DNA from 2 places in the Streptomyces luteireticuli genome. Region 1 is predicted to be linked to the other one. Evidence: riboswitches for the same ligand, from Rfam matches in the RefSeq annotation. Region 1 holds a riboswitch; the other holds the start of a gene.
What was found. A riboswitch is a leader RNA that binds a small molecule or an ion and turns the genes downstream of it on or off. The one in region 1 is predicted to bind magnesium.
Positions count from the first base shown of each region.

Region 2: linked by a shared signal. The riboswitch ahead of AB8735_RS30710 (NRAMP family divalent metal transporter) and the one ahead of AB8735_RS03180 (hypothetical protein) in region 1 are both predicted to bind magnesium.

Region 1 covers NZ_CP167927.1:725,444-732,672, reverse strand. Annotated here, with positions in the region: gene AB8735_RS03200 (trehalase family glycosidase) at 1-321, opposite strand, end outside; gene AB8735_RS03195 (peptidase inhibitor family I36 protein) at 594-929, opposite strand; gene AB8735_RS03190 (heavy metal translocating P-type ATPase) at 1,521-3,524, opposite strand; gene AB8735_RS03185 (metalloregulator ArsR/SmtB family transcription factor) at 3,649-4,014, shown strand; M-box (ykoK) riboswitch at 4,091-4,264, shown strand; gene AB8735_RS03180 (hypothetical protein) at 4,567-4,962, shown strand; gene AB8735_RS03175 (hypothetical protein) at 5,019-5,216, shown strand; gene AB8735_RS03170 (winged helix-turn-helix domain-containing protein) at 5,258-5,755, shown strand; gene AB8735_RS03165 (BTAD domain-containing putative transcriptional regulator) at 5,778-7,229, opposite strand, start outside.
Region 2 covers NZ_CP167927.1:6,831,327-6,838,555, reverse strand. Annotated here, with positions in the region: gene AB8735_RS30720 (NADP-dependent isocitrate dehydrogenase) at 1-201, opposite strand, end outside; gene AB8735_RS30715 (APC family permease) at 295-1,965, opposite strand; M-box (ykoK) riboswitch at 2,276-2,450, shown strand; gene AB8735_RS30710 (NRAMP family divalent metal transporter) at 2,748-4,403, shown strand; gene AB8735_RS30705 (hypothetical protein) at 4,521-4,700, shown strand; gene AB8735_RS30700 (hypothetical protein) at 4,748-5,113, shown strand; gene AB8735_RS30695 (ABC transporter permease) at 5,272-6,963, shown strand; gene AB8735_RS30690 (nitrate/sulfonate/bicarbonate ABC transporter ATP-binding protein) at 6,978-7,229, shown strand, end outside.

The DNA.
Region 1 (7,229 bases):
GTAGAGGGGGCCGGTGAATCCGCCGTAGCCGCCCGGGGCGTCCGCCTTCGGCAGGGCGTAGGCGTGCCAAGCCCCCCGGTCGGCGAAGACGTTGACCGGGTTGGTGTCCTTCTCGCGTCCGGGAAGCGCCGCCGTCGGGGTGCCCCGTAGATCGAGTACGTCGTCGTAGCCGGTGCCGTCGTAGCCGTTGCCGCCATGGCTGTCGTCGTGGTGGAGGGAGGCCGTCCGCAGGGGTGGGGCGGCGGCCGCCGGCAGTCCGCAGGCGGTGGCCACGGCGAGGAGAAGGGCGAAGGCGAACAGGGTGCGTGGGTGTGGGCGCATCGGTGAACTCCGGGTCTTCGACGGGGTGTTCGGCAGCATGGGACAAGCGCGACATCCGCATCACGCGATTCGCCGCCTCCGGCCGGAACTCGTCCCCGGCGACGGGTGCGCGGACCGGTCACGCGGCCCACTCCACGGCCGCCCGGCTCGCCGGACCGGGCCGCCCGTGAGTCTCTGCGGACTGGTTCATCCCCACGGAGCGCCGGAGCAGGGCATGCCGCTCCTCGTCTGCCGACGTCGAGCGGAATGCCCTGCTACCTCAGGACGTCTGTTCAGCAGGGCCTGGCGGAGCTGGCCATGTCGTTGAAGCCCCACGTGGAGTTCCGCAGGTTCGGGACCCACTGGCCGGGCCTGATCACGCGGTACTCGCCCGAGAAGTCGGCGTCCCTGTAGAGGCACCAGGAGTGATCGGTCTTGTTGATCACCGAACTGACGTTGTCGTTCAGGCCGTTCTGTCTCAGGTTGGCCACCTGGGAGGTGAAGAAGCCGAAGCGCCCCTGGTAATCCGCGTCGTCCCAGAGACAGAACTCTCCCTGCCGGCAGTCCCCCGAGTCCGGGGTGACCCGTGCCGTCGCCGTGGCGGAGGTGGCCGACAGCCCTGCCAGCAAGGCGACAGCGCCGGCACAGGTCGCGAGCCGAGCGAAACCCACCCTCATGCGAACCTCGATTCGTCTCCTGCCGACGGACGGGTTCCGCCGGCCGAACGGTGATCACTGCGGTAGCTGATCCGTGAGCCAAGAGTGGACCGGCCGGGAGGCGGGTGCCAGAGGCATATATGGCTGTCCGGTTGACCTCGCATCGAGTCCCCCCGCCCCCTGCCGACCCGCTGCGGGCCGGTGCGCCCGCTCGGCCCGCCTCGCCCGCGTCCGGGGAGCGTGGGCAGCCGGCAGGGCCGCACTCCGCATGCCCGTTCCCACCAGGCAATTCCTGCACCTCCCGCAAGTCGGCAGGAGCAGCCCTCCCGAAGAAGGCGTCCTCTCACGGGTGTTGTCCCCGTGCGGTCATCGCAGCGCGGCTCTATCACCTCCCGTGCATCCTGTGAATCTCTCTGCACCGGTGCCCCGTGGATGAGAAGCGGCCATTCCCCGGCACGCGCGGTCCCATCCGACTGACCGGGACAACAAGGGGGATTCTCCGGACAACGCCTCCGGGGTCCGCGGGCGGGCAGCCGGGCGGTGACGTCCTCCGACGCGCCGCGCTCACCGGCCGTTCCTGTCGCGGGCGCGGCGCCAGGCGGAATCCGCCAGCAGGCGCAGGCCGTTGAGGCCGACGATCACGGTGGAGCCCTCGTGTCCGGCGACGCCGAGAGGCAGGGGCAGCGTGCCGACGAGGTCCCAGACCACCAGGCCGGTGATGAAGGTTCCGGCGATGACCAGGTTCTGCACCACCAGCCGGCGAGCCCGGCGCGAGAGGCCGACGACGGTGGGGACGGCGGCCAGTTCGTCGCGGACGACAACGGCGTCGGCGGTCTCCAGGGCGAGGTCGGAACCGGCGCGGCCCATGGCGATGCCGGTGTGGGCGGCGGCCAGGGCGGGGGCGTCGTTGACGCCGTCGCCGACCACCAGCACCTTCCGGCCCGCCTGTTCCATCTCCCGCACGGCGGCGACCTTGTCCTGGGGCAGGAGTCCGGCACGGACGTCGTCGATGCCGACCTCTTCGGCGAGGCGTGCGGCGGCGCGCGGGTTGTCGCCGGTGACCAGCACCGGCGCGCTGCCCGTCAGCGCGGAGAGCGCGGTGACGGTGGCGGCGGCGTCGGTGCGCAGACGGTCGGCGATGCCGAGCACCCCGACCGGGGTGCCGTCGACCCCGACGAGCACCGCGGTACGTCCCTCCCGCTCCAGCTCCGCCGCGGCGGCGGCCGGGTGGTCGTCCCGTCCGCCGAGCAGGCGTGCGGGGCTGCCCACCGCGACGGCCCTGCCGCCGACGGTCGCGGTCACGCCCGTGCCGGGCGCGGAGGCGAAGCCGGTCACCGGCGGGACGGCCAGTCCCCGGGTGCGGGCGCCGTCCACGATCGCGCGGGCGAGGGGGTGCTCGCTGGGGTGCTCGGCGGCCGCCGCGAGGGTCAGCAGCGCGTTCTCGTCCATGCCGGAAGCGGGCAGGGGACGGATGTCGGTCACACGGGGCGTGCCCTCGGTGAGGGTGCCGGTCTTGTCCAGCGCCGCCCGGTCGACCTGCCCGAGCCGCTCCATGACGACGGCGGACTTGACCAGGACGCCGTGGCGTCCGGCGTTGGCGATGGCCGACAGCAGCGGCGGCATCGTCGCGAGTACGACCGCGCACGGGGAGGCGACGATCATGAAGGTCATCGCCCGTAGCAGGGTCGGCTGCAGGGCGGCGCCGAGGAGCAGCGGCAGGGCGAACAGCGCGATCGTGGCGGCGACCATGCCGATCGAGTACCGCTGCTCGATCTTCTCGACGAACAACTGGGTGGGCGCCTTGGTCCGGGAGGCCTCCTCGACCATGGCCACGATCCGGGCGATCACCGAGTCTGACGGATCGCGCTCGACCTTCACCCGCAGGGCGCCGGTGCCGTTGAGCGTGCCGGCGAAGACCTCGTCCCCGGCCTCCTTGGCCACGGGCAGGGGCTCGCCGGTGATGGTGGCCTGGTCCACCTCGCTCGCCCCGTCCAGCACGCGCCCGTCGGCGCCGACGCGTTCACCGGGCCGGACCAGGATCGTGTCGCCCGCCTTCAGGGCGGCTCCCGGCACGGTCTCCTCGCCGCCGTCGTCCGCGATGCGGGTCGCCGTGGCGGGGGCGAGGTCGAGCAGACCCCGTACGGAGTCGGCGGTGCGGGCGGTGGCGATCGCCTCCAGCGCGCCGGAGGTGGCGAAGATGACGATCAGCAGCGCGCCGTCCAGCACCTGCCCGATCGCGGCGGCGCCGATGGCGGCGACCACCATCAGCAGGTCCACGTCGAGCGTTCTCCCGCGCAGGGCCTGCAAGCCGGCCCAGCCGGGCTCCCAGCCGCCGGTGACGTAGGCCGCCGCGTACAACGGGCCCCACGCCCACGCGGGGGCGCCGAGCAGGTGCAGCGGCAGGGCGGCCAGGAACAGCGCCAGGGCGGCGGCGGCCCACCGCGCTTCGGGCAGGGCGAAGATCCGGGTGCGGCGCCGGGGTGCCGGCACGTCACGGACGGCGTCGGCCGCCGGGGACGTGGAGGTCCCTCCGGCCGGAGGGTGGGGGAGGGGCGGGGCGGAGGTCATCGCAGCGGTGATCCTTCGTTCGCGTGCGGGGTCGCGTGCGGGGGAGGGAGCGGGTCCGGCTCCCACCGTACAGGAATACATGAACATCAATTCATCCATTCATTCCGGCCGGTACGATGGGCCCATGGGTCATGGAGCAGCTCCCGCGAACAACGCCGCCCCGCGCACGCGCCTGGACGCGGCCGCTGCCGCGAAGGTCGCCACCACCCTGCAGGCCCTGGCGACCCCGTCCCGGCTGTTGATCCTCGCCCGCCTCCGCGAAGGCCCCCTCCCGGCGACCGAGTTGGCCGCCGAGGTCGGCATGGAGCAGTCCGCCTGCTCCCATCAGCTCCGCCTCCTGCGCAACCTCGGCCTGGTCACCGGCACCCGCAAGGGCCGCTCGGTGGTCTACGCCCTCTACGACAACCACGTCGCCGAACTCCTCGACCAGGCCCTCTACCACGTCGAGCACCTGCAACTCGGCCTCGCCGACGCCCCCGCCGGCTCCTGACGCCCGGCGGCGTCAAGATTGAGTCAACTAGTTGCGTCGATGCGCAAATAAGGTGCAGACTCCTAGGCGTTTGGAAAAGGCACCTCGTTCGGTGAGGCGTCTGTACGGACACAGGCCACTGACCCCACGACGTCGAGAGACGCCCAGGTTCAGGACAGGTCTCCCCGGCCTAAGGGGTGACCCCAAGTGGCTGCCCCCGAACGGGGATTACGCCGTGCAGTGCCAAAGCTCTGACGAGTGGGGGTGAACCGGCCGCAGCGGGCCGGTCCGCTCCACCGAGTCCGTACCGCGCCCGCGAGCGCCCCGGCCGGGAGGAGGCGAGAGAGATGGATCGCAGTCACAGTAGCCCGGGCCGTCATCGGCCCCGCCTCCGTCTGCCCTCGCTCCTGCACGGCACGCGGTAACCGCCTTTCCCCGCGCTCCTGCGCCCGACCGCCCTGGCATCCGTGCGGCCCGATGCCGCCCCGGGGCGCTGGAGGCTGCGCGCTCACAAGGGGATCGCTGCCGCGTGCGCTCCGGACCGCCCCCGGTGAGGGGTTCGAGAGGGCTGCCATGACCGACACGACGATCACCAGCCCGGATCACGCAGAAGGGAGGGCCCTCACCATGCGCCTTCTCCCGCACCTCACCAAGCTCACCGCACCGACCCGACGGTGCCTCCACGCCGCCGCCCGGCCGCACGACCCGTCGTATCGTGCCGGGCACGACTGCCCGCGCCTCCAACTGACCCTGCGCGACGGCACCGAGCGGGACTACCTGCTCGACGACCCCGGCGGCTGCCCCCGGCCCGAGGCCCCGTACGTCGCCTACGACCCGTACGTGCACCTGGCCTACATCCTCGCCCGGCAGGGACGCGACGCCGACTGGCTCGCCCGCTTCGTCGACCTGCCGCTGCCCGCCGCGCAGCGCATCGCCGAAGCCGCGGCCCTGACCACCGCAGACGTCTGACGGCGGTCGCGCCTGCCCTCCCCCCCCGACGCGCCGCCCAACAGAGGTGACCGAGCATGTCCGTCCTCACCACAGTCCACACCCGCTTCACCCCGACCCGTCGCCGGACCGCCGACAGCCCCCTCGACAGCACGTCACCGGTTCCCCAGCCTGCTGCGAACGAGAGGGCCGTATGCCTCCACGCCCATTGGCGCACGGTCACCGGCCCCGACGGGCGCCGGCGCCTCGAGGCCGTCTGGCGCCCGACCCACTGACGACACTTCGCGAACACCCCGCAACGGAAAGGAGGTTCCGCATGACCTTCCCGGCCGTCCTGCTGCTGGACACCGTCGAGCGGCTCATCGACACCGCCCCGCACACCACCACCGTCGCGCACGTCCTGTGCGATGTGACCGAGGAGCCGCGCGCCGACTCCGGCGGTACGGATCTGCCGCGAGCCCCTGTGTACCGCGTGCACGGCCTCGTAGCCGACGTCGGACACCGCACCGTCTCCGTCCTCGGCCGGCCGGTCGAGCTGACCTGCATGGAGCTCGAGCTGCTCGCCCACTTCCTCGCCCATCCCCGGCGTGCCTTCACCCCCGACCGCCTGATGGAGCTCGTATGGCAGCAGTCCGCAACGGGCGTGCAGCACACGGTCGATGTCCACATCGCACGGCTCAGGAACAAACTCGGCCCCCGCCACGGCGCCGTCATCACGAGCGCGGGACAGGCCGGGTACCTCCTCGACCCGACGAAGGCGGCACGGTGGACCCGCTGTTCCGCACCGGTGCCCGACTCGCCGGAAAGCGACTAGCCGCAGGCGTGGCCGACCGCCTTCACCACCCCGCTCGAAGGGGCGCTCCCGCGCCGTCGGCCCGCGCCGCCGCGTATGCGTCCCGCGGTCCCAACGTCCCTCCCGACGCGAGGAGTTCCTCGAAGGGGCCGTTCCCGAGGGACGTCCGCAGCGCCGACATGATCCGGTCCACGTCACCGCGTTCCGCCGTCGGCAGCGGTGCCCCCGCGCCCCGCCGGGCCGCGTCCGCCGCGCCCAGCAGCAGTGCCGCCGGGCGTGCGTCCCCGTGCAGGGCGAGGGCGCCCGCCAGGCCCTCCAGGGCCAGGGCCACGGCGCGCGGGTCGCCGGTGGTGCGGGCGACGGCGAGGCCTTCCTCCTGGCGGGCGAGAGCGGCCGCCGCGTCGCCGCGGAGTTCGGCGACGAAGCCCAGCTCGGCCAGGACCAGGGCGTTGGCGCTGTCCAGGCCGACACGGCGGTGCCAGGCGAGGACGTCGAGCAGGAGGGCCTCGGCCGTGGCGAGGTCGCCGGAGCGGCGGGCGGTCAGGGCGAGGCCGAGGTCCGCGTTGACCTGGCCGGCCCGGAAGCCCTGCAGGCCAGCCAAGTCGTGGGCACGCCGGTGGAGTTGCCGGGCGGCGGCCGGGTCGCCCTCCAGAAGGGCGACCCGGCCCAGGCCCGCCGTCAGATCGGACGCCATGGTGGACAGGCCCAACTCCTCGGCCGCTTCCAGCCCTTCACGCAGGAGGCGGGCGGCGGACGGGTAGTCGCCGAAGATCTCGGCATGGGCCGCGCGCACCCCGGCGGTCCGCGCCCGCCCCCACCGGTCGCCCAGCTCCGCGAACATCGCCACACTCGTCGCGCCCTCGTGCGCCACCCGCTCCAGCTCGCCGAACGACAGGGCCTGGACCGCCCGGTCGGCGAGGGCGGCCGCCTCGCCCCAGCGGTCGCCCAGGGCACGGAAGGCGGCGAGGGCCGCGTCGGACAGGTCGCGGGCGCCCGGCATGTCGCCGATCAGGGACAGGGCGTGGCCGAGGACGTACTGGGCCTCGGCCACGCCGGCGGTGTCCCGGGGGTCGAAGCGTCGCAGCGCCCGGTCGATCCGTCCCGCCCGGTCCGTGCCGTCCCCCTCCATGATCGTCACAGCCGTGTGCCAGGCCTCGGCCCGGGCGCGCGGCGCGCCCTCGGTGCCGTCGGCCGCGGACAGGGCGGACATGAGCGACCGGCGGGCCTGGCCGAGCCGGCCGCGCAGTACCCAGTACGGGGCGAGGGCGCCCGCCAGACGCAGTGCCTCGGCACCCCGCCCCGCGTCCACCAGTACGTCGAGGGCCTCCCGCAGATTCGCGGACTCGGTGTCCAGCCGCGCCAGCAGCGTCCCTTGCTCCGGCCCTCGCAGTCCCCGGGCGGCGCGGACCGCGAACCGGACGGCGTACGCCGCGTGCCGGGCCCGCGCGGCGTCCGACTCGCCCGCCTCGGCCAGCCGGTCCGCACCGTACGCGGC
Region 2 (7,229 bases), 6.1 Mb from region 1:
GGCGAGGGCGTCGGCGATGCGCTGGCCCTCCTCCAGGTACTCGGGGAAGTGCGCGATGATCCGCCCGGCCAGGGAGATGTCGCGGTTCTCCACGGTGATCCCGGCGGTCGAGGCGTAGGCCTGGATGACGGGCAGGAACGAATGCGTCGCCAGCGCCGGCGCCTCGTCGGTGTGCGTGTAGATGATGGTCGAGTCAGTCACCGGGTGCTCCGCTCCACTCCACGTTTGCAACATTGCTTGATATCAAGATATCTCGTCGCCGGGGTGTCGCTCACCTGGCCCTGCCCCGCCGGGTCAGCGGGCGGCGGTCCCGGCGGGCTCGGGCTGCCGGGGCCCGGGGACGGCGGCGTCGGCGGCGGCTGCGTCGAGGACCGGGTCGGGGCCGGGCAGCCCGGCCTCGTGGGCGCGGACACCGGCCCGTACGGCCCAGTAGTAGAAGCCCACGGACGACAGGGCGACCAGGGCGATGTCCACGCCGCCCGGGAGGACGCCGTGGCCGCCGAACTCCGTGCTGCCGAGCGCGGACAGCAGGGCCAGCCAGAGCAGGAAGGCGATCATCCACCAGGCGGGGGCGAACTGCCGGGCGAGGCTCTTCTCGCCCTTGCGGCGCAGCACCACGGCGGCGATCGGCACGGAGACCAGGGTGAGGAGGGCGACCTTGCCGGTGTTGGGCCACTTCGACCAGTACAGGGCGCAGGCGGCGAAGGCGAAGGTCACCGGGCAGAGCACGGCCGCGGCGGGCAGCTTGAACGGGCGGGGCAGCTGCGGCTTGGTCTTCCGGAAGACGCCGACGGCGATCGGGCCCATGAGGTAGGAGACGACCATCGCGGCGGAGACGACGCTGGCCAGGGCCTCCCAGCTGTGCCCGATGGTGAGCAGCAGGAGGACGGAGAAGCCCAGGTTGAGCCACATCGCGGGGCGGGCGACACCGTAGCGGGGGTGCACCTCGGCGATCTTCTTGGGGAAGAAGCCGGTCTCGGCGAGGTTCTGCGCGAGGTAGGCGGAGGAGGCGACGTTGCCGATGTTGGCGCCGTTCGGCGAGATGAAGGCGCCGAACTGGAGCATGGTGACGACCCAGTGGAGCATCAGCAGCTTGGCGAGGTCGGCGAAGGGCGAGGCGAAGTTGATGCCGCTCCAGCCGCCGGCCTCGGCGAGCTTCTCGGGGGGCACGGCGCCGAGGAAGGCGACCTGCAGCGCGAGGTAGATGACCAGGCCGAGGGAGAGCGCGCCGACGAGGGCGAGCGGGATGGCGCGGCCGGGGTTCTTGGCGGTGCCGCCGAGGTTGACGACGGCCTGGAAGCCGTTGAAGGCGAAGACGACGCCGGAGGCGGTGACGGCGGTGAGCACCGCGGACCAGCCGTTGGGGGCGAAGCCGCCGTGGGAGGTGAAGTTGCCGGTGTGGAAGCCGGAGGCGATGAGCGCGCCGCAGGCGAGGACCGGGATGGCGAACTTGACCAGGGTCAGCAGGTTGTTGGCCCGGGCCAGCAGGGTGACCGACCAGTAGCAGGCGAGCCAGAGGGCGAAGGTCAGGACGAGCGCGGTGGCGATGCCGGTGGCGCTCAGGCTGCCGTTCGAGACCAGGCCGCGGGCCCAGCCGTAGTTCCAGGACGACATGTACTGGGTGCCGGCGATGGCCTCGATGGGGATCAGCGAGGCGGTGGCGATCCACACGGCCCAGCCGGTGACGAAGCCGAGCACCGGGCCGTGCGAGATGGAGCCGAAGCGGGCCATGGCGCCGGGCAGCGGATAGGCGGCGCCGACCTCGGCGTAGGACATGGCGATCATGCCGATGAAGATCGCGCCGATCACCCAGGCCACCAGCGCGGCGGGGCCGGCGACCTGTGCGGCCTGGCCGGCCCCGAAGAGCCAGCCGGAGCCGAAGATGGACCCCAGCCCGATCATGATCAGGGCGAAGAGGCTGAGCCCCTTCTTGTTGCCCGCGTTATTGGCCGCGCTCAGGTCCACGAGGTGCTTTCCGTTCTGCCGGGAAACTGGTGACGCCACCTGCCGGGCCGGGCGGAGAGGTCCGCCCGCGCCACTCACCGGCCTGGTTCACCGCACATCGAAACTCGCGAGACAGCCGAAAACGCAACAGCGACATCAGACATAGTACGACAACCGACGGTAACGGCCCGGGCCCGGAAGGGCGGGCTCCGTCACAGCCCGTAGACCTCGGGGTCAAGCTTGTGTCAAGTAGTTGCGTCAACGCGCAAGTACGGCGCTATGCTGCTGAGCGTTCGCAGTGCTCACAACAGCGATGCAAACAGCGATGTATGAGGCACCTCGTTCGGTGAGGCGTCTTCACGGACACAGGCCACTGACCCCACGACGTCGAGAGACGCCCAGGTTCAGGACAGGTCTCCCCGGCCTAAGGGGTGATCCCAAGTGGCTGCCCCGCCTGCGGGGACTACGCCGTGGAGTGCCAAAGCTCTGACGAGTTGGGGTGAACCGGTCATGGGCCGGTCCGCTCCTTGCCGTGTCGTACGGCGCCCCCGCGCGCCCCGGCCGGGAGGAGGCGAGAGACATGGATGGCAGTCACAGTCACAGTAGTCAGGGCCACATCCGGCCCCGCATCCGCACGTCCTCGTTGACCTCCGGAACGCGGTAACCACCTTCCCTGCGCGCCCGCGCCCAGCACCCACCCGTGCGGTATCCACCGCCCCGGGTCCTCGTGCTGCCCGCCCGCAGGGGGGATCGCTGCCGCGTGCCCTGAACCTCCCCTTTTGACGGGGGACCGGGAGGCTGTCATGACCGACCTCACCACCACCGCCACGCCGCCGCCGGTGACGGCGCACCGCACCGCCGTCCTCGACGACGCCCACGTCGGCGACATCCGCGGCGCCCTCGGCACCATCAGGATGGACGACACGGCCCCGCGCCGCGGCCTGTCCGCCAAGCTCAGGACGCTCCTCGCGATCATCGGCCCCGGCCTCATCGTCATGGTCGGCGACAACGACGCCGGCGCCTTCGGCACCTACAGCCAGGCCGGGCAGAACTACGGCACCACGCTGCTGTGGACGCTGCTGCTCCTGGTGCCCGTGCTCTATGTGAACCAGGAGATGGTGCTGCGGCTCGGTGCGGTCACCGGCGTCGGGCACGCCCGGCTGATCCTGGAGCGGTTCGGGAAGTTCTGGGGCGCGTTCTCCGTCATCGACCTCTTCCTGCTCAACGCGCTGACGATCGTGACGGAGTTCATCGGCATCACCCTGGCCGTGGGCTACCTGGGACTGCCGAAGGTGCCCAGCGTGCTGCTGGCCGCGGTGATCGTGGTGGCCGCCGCGTCCACCGGCTCCTTCCGGCGCTTCGAGCGCACCGCCGTCCTGCTCTGCGCGGGCTCGCTGCTGCTGATCCCGGTCTACTTCCTCGTCCACCCGTCCACCGGGCGGATGGCGCACGACTTCGTCGTCCCCGGCATGCCGCACGGCGCCCAGCTCTCCGACGTCATGCTGCTGATCATCGCGATCGTCGGCACCACCGTGGCCCCCTGGCAGCTGTTCTTCCAGCAGTCGTACGTGATCGACAAGCGCATCACCCCCCGGTTCATGCGCTACGAGAAGGCCGATCTGTGGCTGGGCATCGTGATCGTGGTCCTCGGCGCGGCGGCCATGATGGGCTTCTGCGCCGCCGCCTTCGCCGGGCACGCCGAGTTCGGCAACTTCACCGACGCCGGTGACGTCGCCGTCGGACTGGAGAAGTACGCGGGGAAGACCGCGGGCGTGCTGTTCGCCATCGCGCTGCTGGACGCCTCGATCATCGGCGCCTCCGCCGTCTCCCTCTCGACGGCCTACGCCATCGGCGACGTGATGGGCCTCAAGCACTCGCTGCACCGCGGCGTACGCGGCGCCAAGGGCTTCTACGCGGTCTTCGCCGGCCTGATCCTCGCCGCCGCGATCATCGTGGTCATTCCGGGCTCCCCGCTCGGCCTGCTCACCGAGGGCGTCCAGACCCTCGCCGGCGTCCTGCTGCCCTCCGCCTCGGTCTTCCTGCTGCTGCTCTGCAACGACAAGGCCGTGCTCGGCCCCTGGGTCAACGGCCGCGCGATGAACGTCTTCACCTCGGTGGTCGTCGCCGTGCTCGTCACCCTGTCGGTGATCCTGACCGCGGCCGTGGTGTTCCCCGGCATCACCTCGGGCGCGATCCTCGACATCATGGGCGTCTGCGGCGTCGCGGGCATCCTCGCCCTCGGGTACGCCGAGACGCGCCGCCGCCGCAAGGGCTGGGCGCTCTCCGGACCGGTGGACCGCACCGGCCGGGACACCTGGCGCATGCCGCCCCTGGACGAGCTGCCCAGGCCGCTGATCTCCACCGGCCGCAAGGTCGGCCTCACCGCCCTGCGCGCCTACCTGCTCGCGGCCATGGTCCTGGTGATCGTCCGCATCGCGCAGCTGGCCCTGGGCCACTGAGGCGCCACCGGAACGCCCGGGGCGGCGGCCCTCCCCTCACCGCCGCCGCCCCGGGAACACCCCTTCCCCCTGCGGGACTTGTCCCGTACCCCACCGTGCCACGGAGGTGACCGAAGCATGTCCGTCCTGTCCGTCCTCCACGTCCCCCGGACCCCGTACCCGACCGCGACGGGCCTCCGCGCTCCCCTCCGCACCGCCCTCCGCACGGCGCTGCGCCGCGTCGCCGACGGCGCCGTCGACAGCCCCGTCCTGCACACGACGGGCGCCCCGGCACGCCCCCGGCCGCGCGCCCACTGACCGCCGCCCCAACTCCTTTCCGACATCCGACCCCCGGGAGGTGTCCCATGAAGCTCCTGCCCCGCCGCCTCCGCCCGGCCCCGCGCCCCGCGCCGGTGACCGGCACCCTCCACGCCCTGTGCGACCGCCGCGTCGAGGGCAAGGTCCGCGCCCTGTGCGTGCTGGCCTTCGCCTCCGCCGACGGCAGGCTGGACGGCCTGCGCGTCGTCGCGGCCGACAACGGCGCCACCGTCCTCCTGCGGGTGGACTTCACCCTGGACGGCCCGTCCCCCTCCCTGGAACGCCTGGTGGACCGGCTCTCCGGGGAACGGGGCGTACGCGGCGTGCGCTGGAACGGCGGAGCACTGCCCGCGACAATGCCCTCCGGGTGTGCTCGACTGGGGGCGGAGCGCGACGAAGCGAGACTGCCGTGAGCACCGACCCGTACCACCCCGGCTGCCCCGCGGGCAGCAGCGCCTGACCCCCCTTCGGGGGGCGACGGCACGCCGCCGTCAACAGGAGCCACCCCGTGTCCTACCCGTCGCGTTCCGCCGCCTGGCGGACCTCCCTGCCCGCCCGGCTGACCGGCCGGCTGTCCCGCACCTCCTGGGTGGACGCGGTGGTGGCCGCGGCGGTGCTCGTGGGGCTGTACCTGCTGCTGCGGGTGGGCAAGGGCGTCACGGTCTCCTTCGACCCGGCGCAGGTCGTCAAGGTGGACACCGACCCCGCCGAGCTGCCGTACTACGCGGCGCGCAGCCTGCTGCGGATGTTCACCGCGCTGGCCGCCTCCGTCGTCTTCACCCTCTGCTACGCCTACGCGGCCGCCCGCAGCAGGCGGCTGGAGCGGGTACTGGTCCCGGCCCTGGACATCCTGCAGTCCGTCCCGGTGCTGGGCTTCCTGTCGGTGGCCGTGACCGGGTTCATCTCCCTCTTCCCCGGCTCCCTGCTGGGACTCGAATGCGCCTCGGTCTTCGCCATCTTCACCTCCCAGGCGTGGAACATGACCTTCGGCTTCTACCACTCGCTCATCACCCTGCCGCGCGAACTGGACGAGGTCTCGCGCTCGTTCCGCTTCACCCGCTGGATGCGCTTCTGGCGGATCGAGCTGCCGGCCGGGGCGATCGGGCTGGTGTGGAACGGGATGATGAGCTTCGGCGGCGGCTGGTTCTTCCTGGTGGCCTCGGAGGCGATCAGCGTCTCCGGGCACAAGTACGCGCTGCCGGGCGTCGGTTCGTTCGCCGGCACCGCCATCCACGACGGCGACCTGGGCAAGATCGGCTGGGCGGTCGCCACCATGACCGTCATGGTCATCGGCGTGAACTTCGTCTTCTGGCGGCCCCTGACCGCCTGGGCCGAGCGGTTCAAGAACGAGCAGTCCGAGGCCTCCGACGTCCAGCGCTCCCTGGTGCTGGACTTCGTCCGCCGCTCCTCCTGGCCGCGGCTGCTCGGCCGGCTGGCGCGCCCCGTCGGCGAGGCGCTGGGCCGGGCCGGGCGGCTGCTGGGCACCGACGACCGGCCGCTGGCCGTCAACCGGACGCGCCGCCGCACCGGCGACCTCGTCTTCGCCGTGGTGGCCGGCGGGCTGGTCGTCTGGGGCGTGCTCGACCTGCTGGGCTACCTCAACGCCCGTACGGGCCTGGGGGTGTTCGGGGAGCCGCTGCTGCTCGGGCTGGCGACCCTCGCCCGCGTCGTCGTCCTGGTGGTGGTGGCGACGGTGGTGTGGGTGCCGATCGGGGTGAGGATCGGCTTCTCGCCGAAACTGGCCCGGATCGCCCAGCCGTTCGTCCAGCTCCTGGCGAGCTTCCCCGCCAACTTCCTCTTCCCGCTGGCCACCTGGTTCTTCCTGCGGACCGGGCTGTCGATCAATATCGGCGGGGTGCTGCTGATGGCGCTCGGCGCCCAGTGGTACATCCTCTTCAACACCATCGCCGGCGCCGCGGCCGTCCCCTCCGACCTGCGCGAGGCCATGGACGACCTGGGGGTGCGCGGCTGGCAGCGCTGGAAGCGTCTCATCATCCCCGGGATCTTCCCGGCGTACGTGACCGGCGGCATCACCGCCTCTGGCGGCGCCTGGAACGCCTCGATCGTCTCCGAGGTCGTCACCTTCGGCGGCACCACGCTGACCGCCACCGGCCTGGGCGCCTACATCGCGCGGGCCACCTCCCGGGGCGACTACCCGCACCTCATCGCCGGCATCGCGGTGATGGCCCTGTACGTGGTCGGCCTCAACCGGCTGGTCTGGCGCCGCCTCTACCGCCTGGCCGAGACCCGCTACTCCCTGTGAGAAGGAGCCCTGCCATGATCCGCACCGTGACGCCGCCGCACCCCGACGGCGAGGTGCTGCTCACCGCCGAGGCGGTCACCAAGTCCTACGCCGGGGCCGACGGCGAACTCCCCGTCCTGGCCGGCATCGACCTGGAGGTGCGCGCCGGCGAGATCGTCGCCCTGCTCGGCCGCTCCGGCTCCGGCAAGTCCACGCTGCTGCGCTGTCTGGCCGGGCTGATCCCCGCCACCTCGGGCACCGTCGCCTACCGCGGCGAGCCCCTCTCC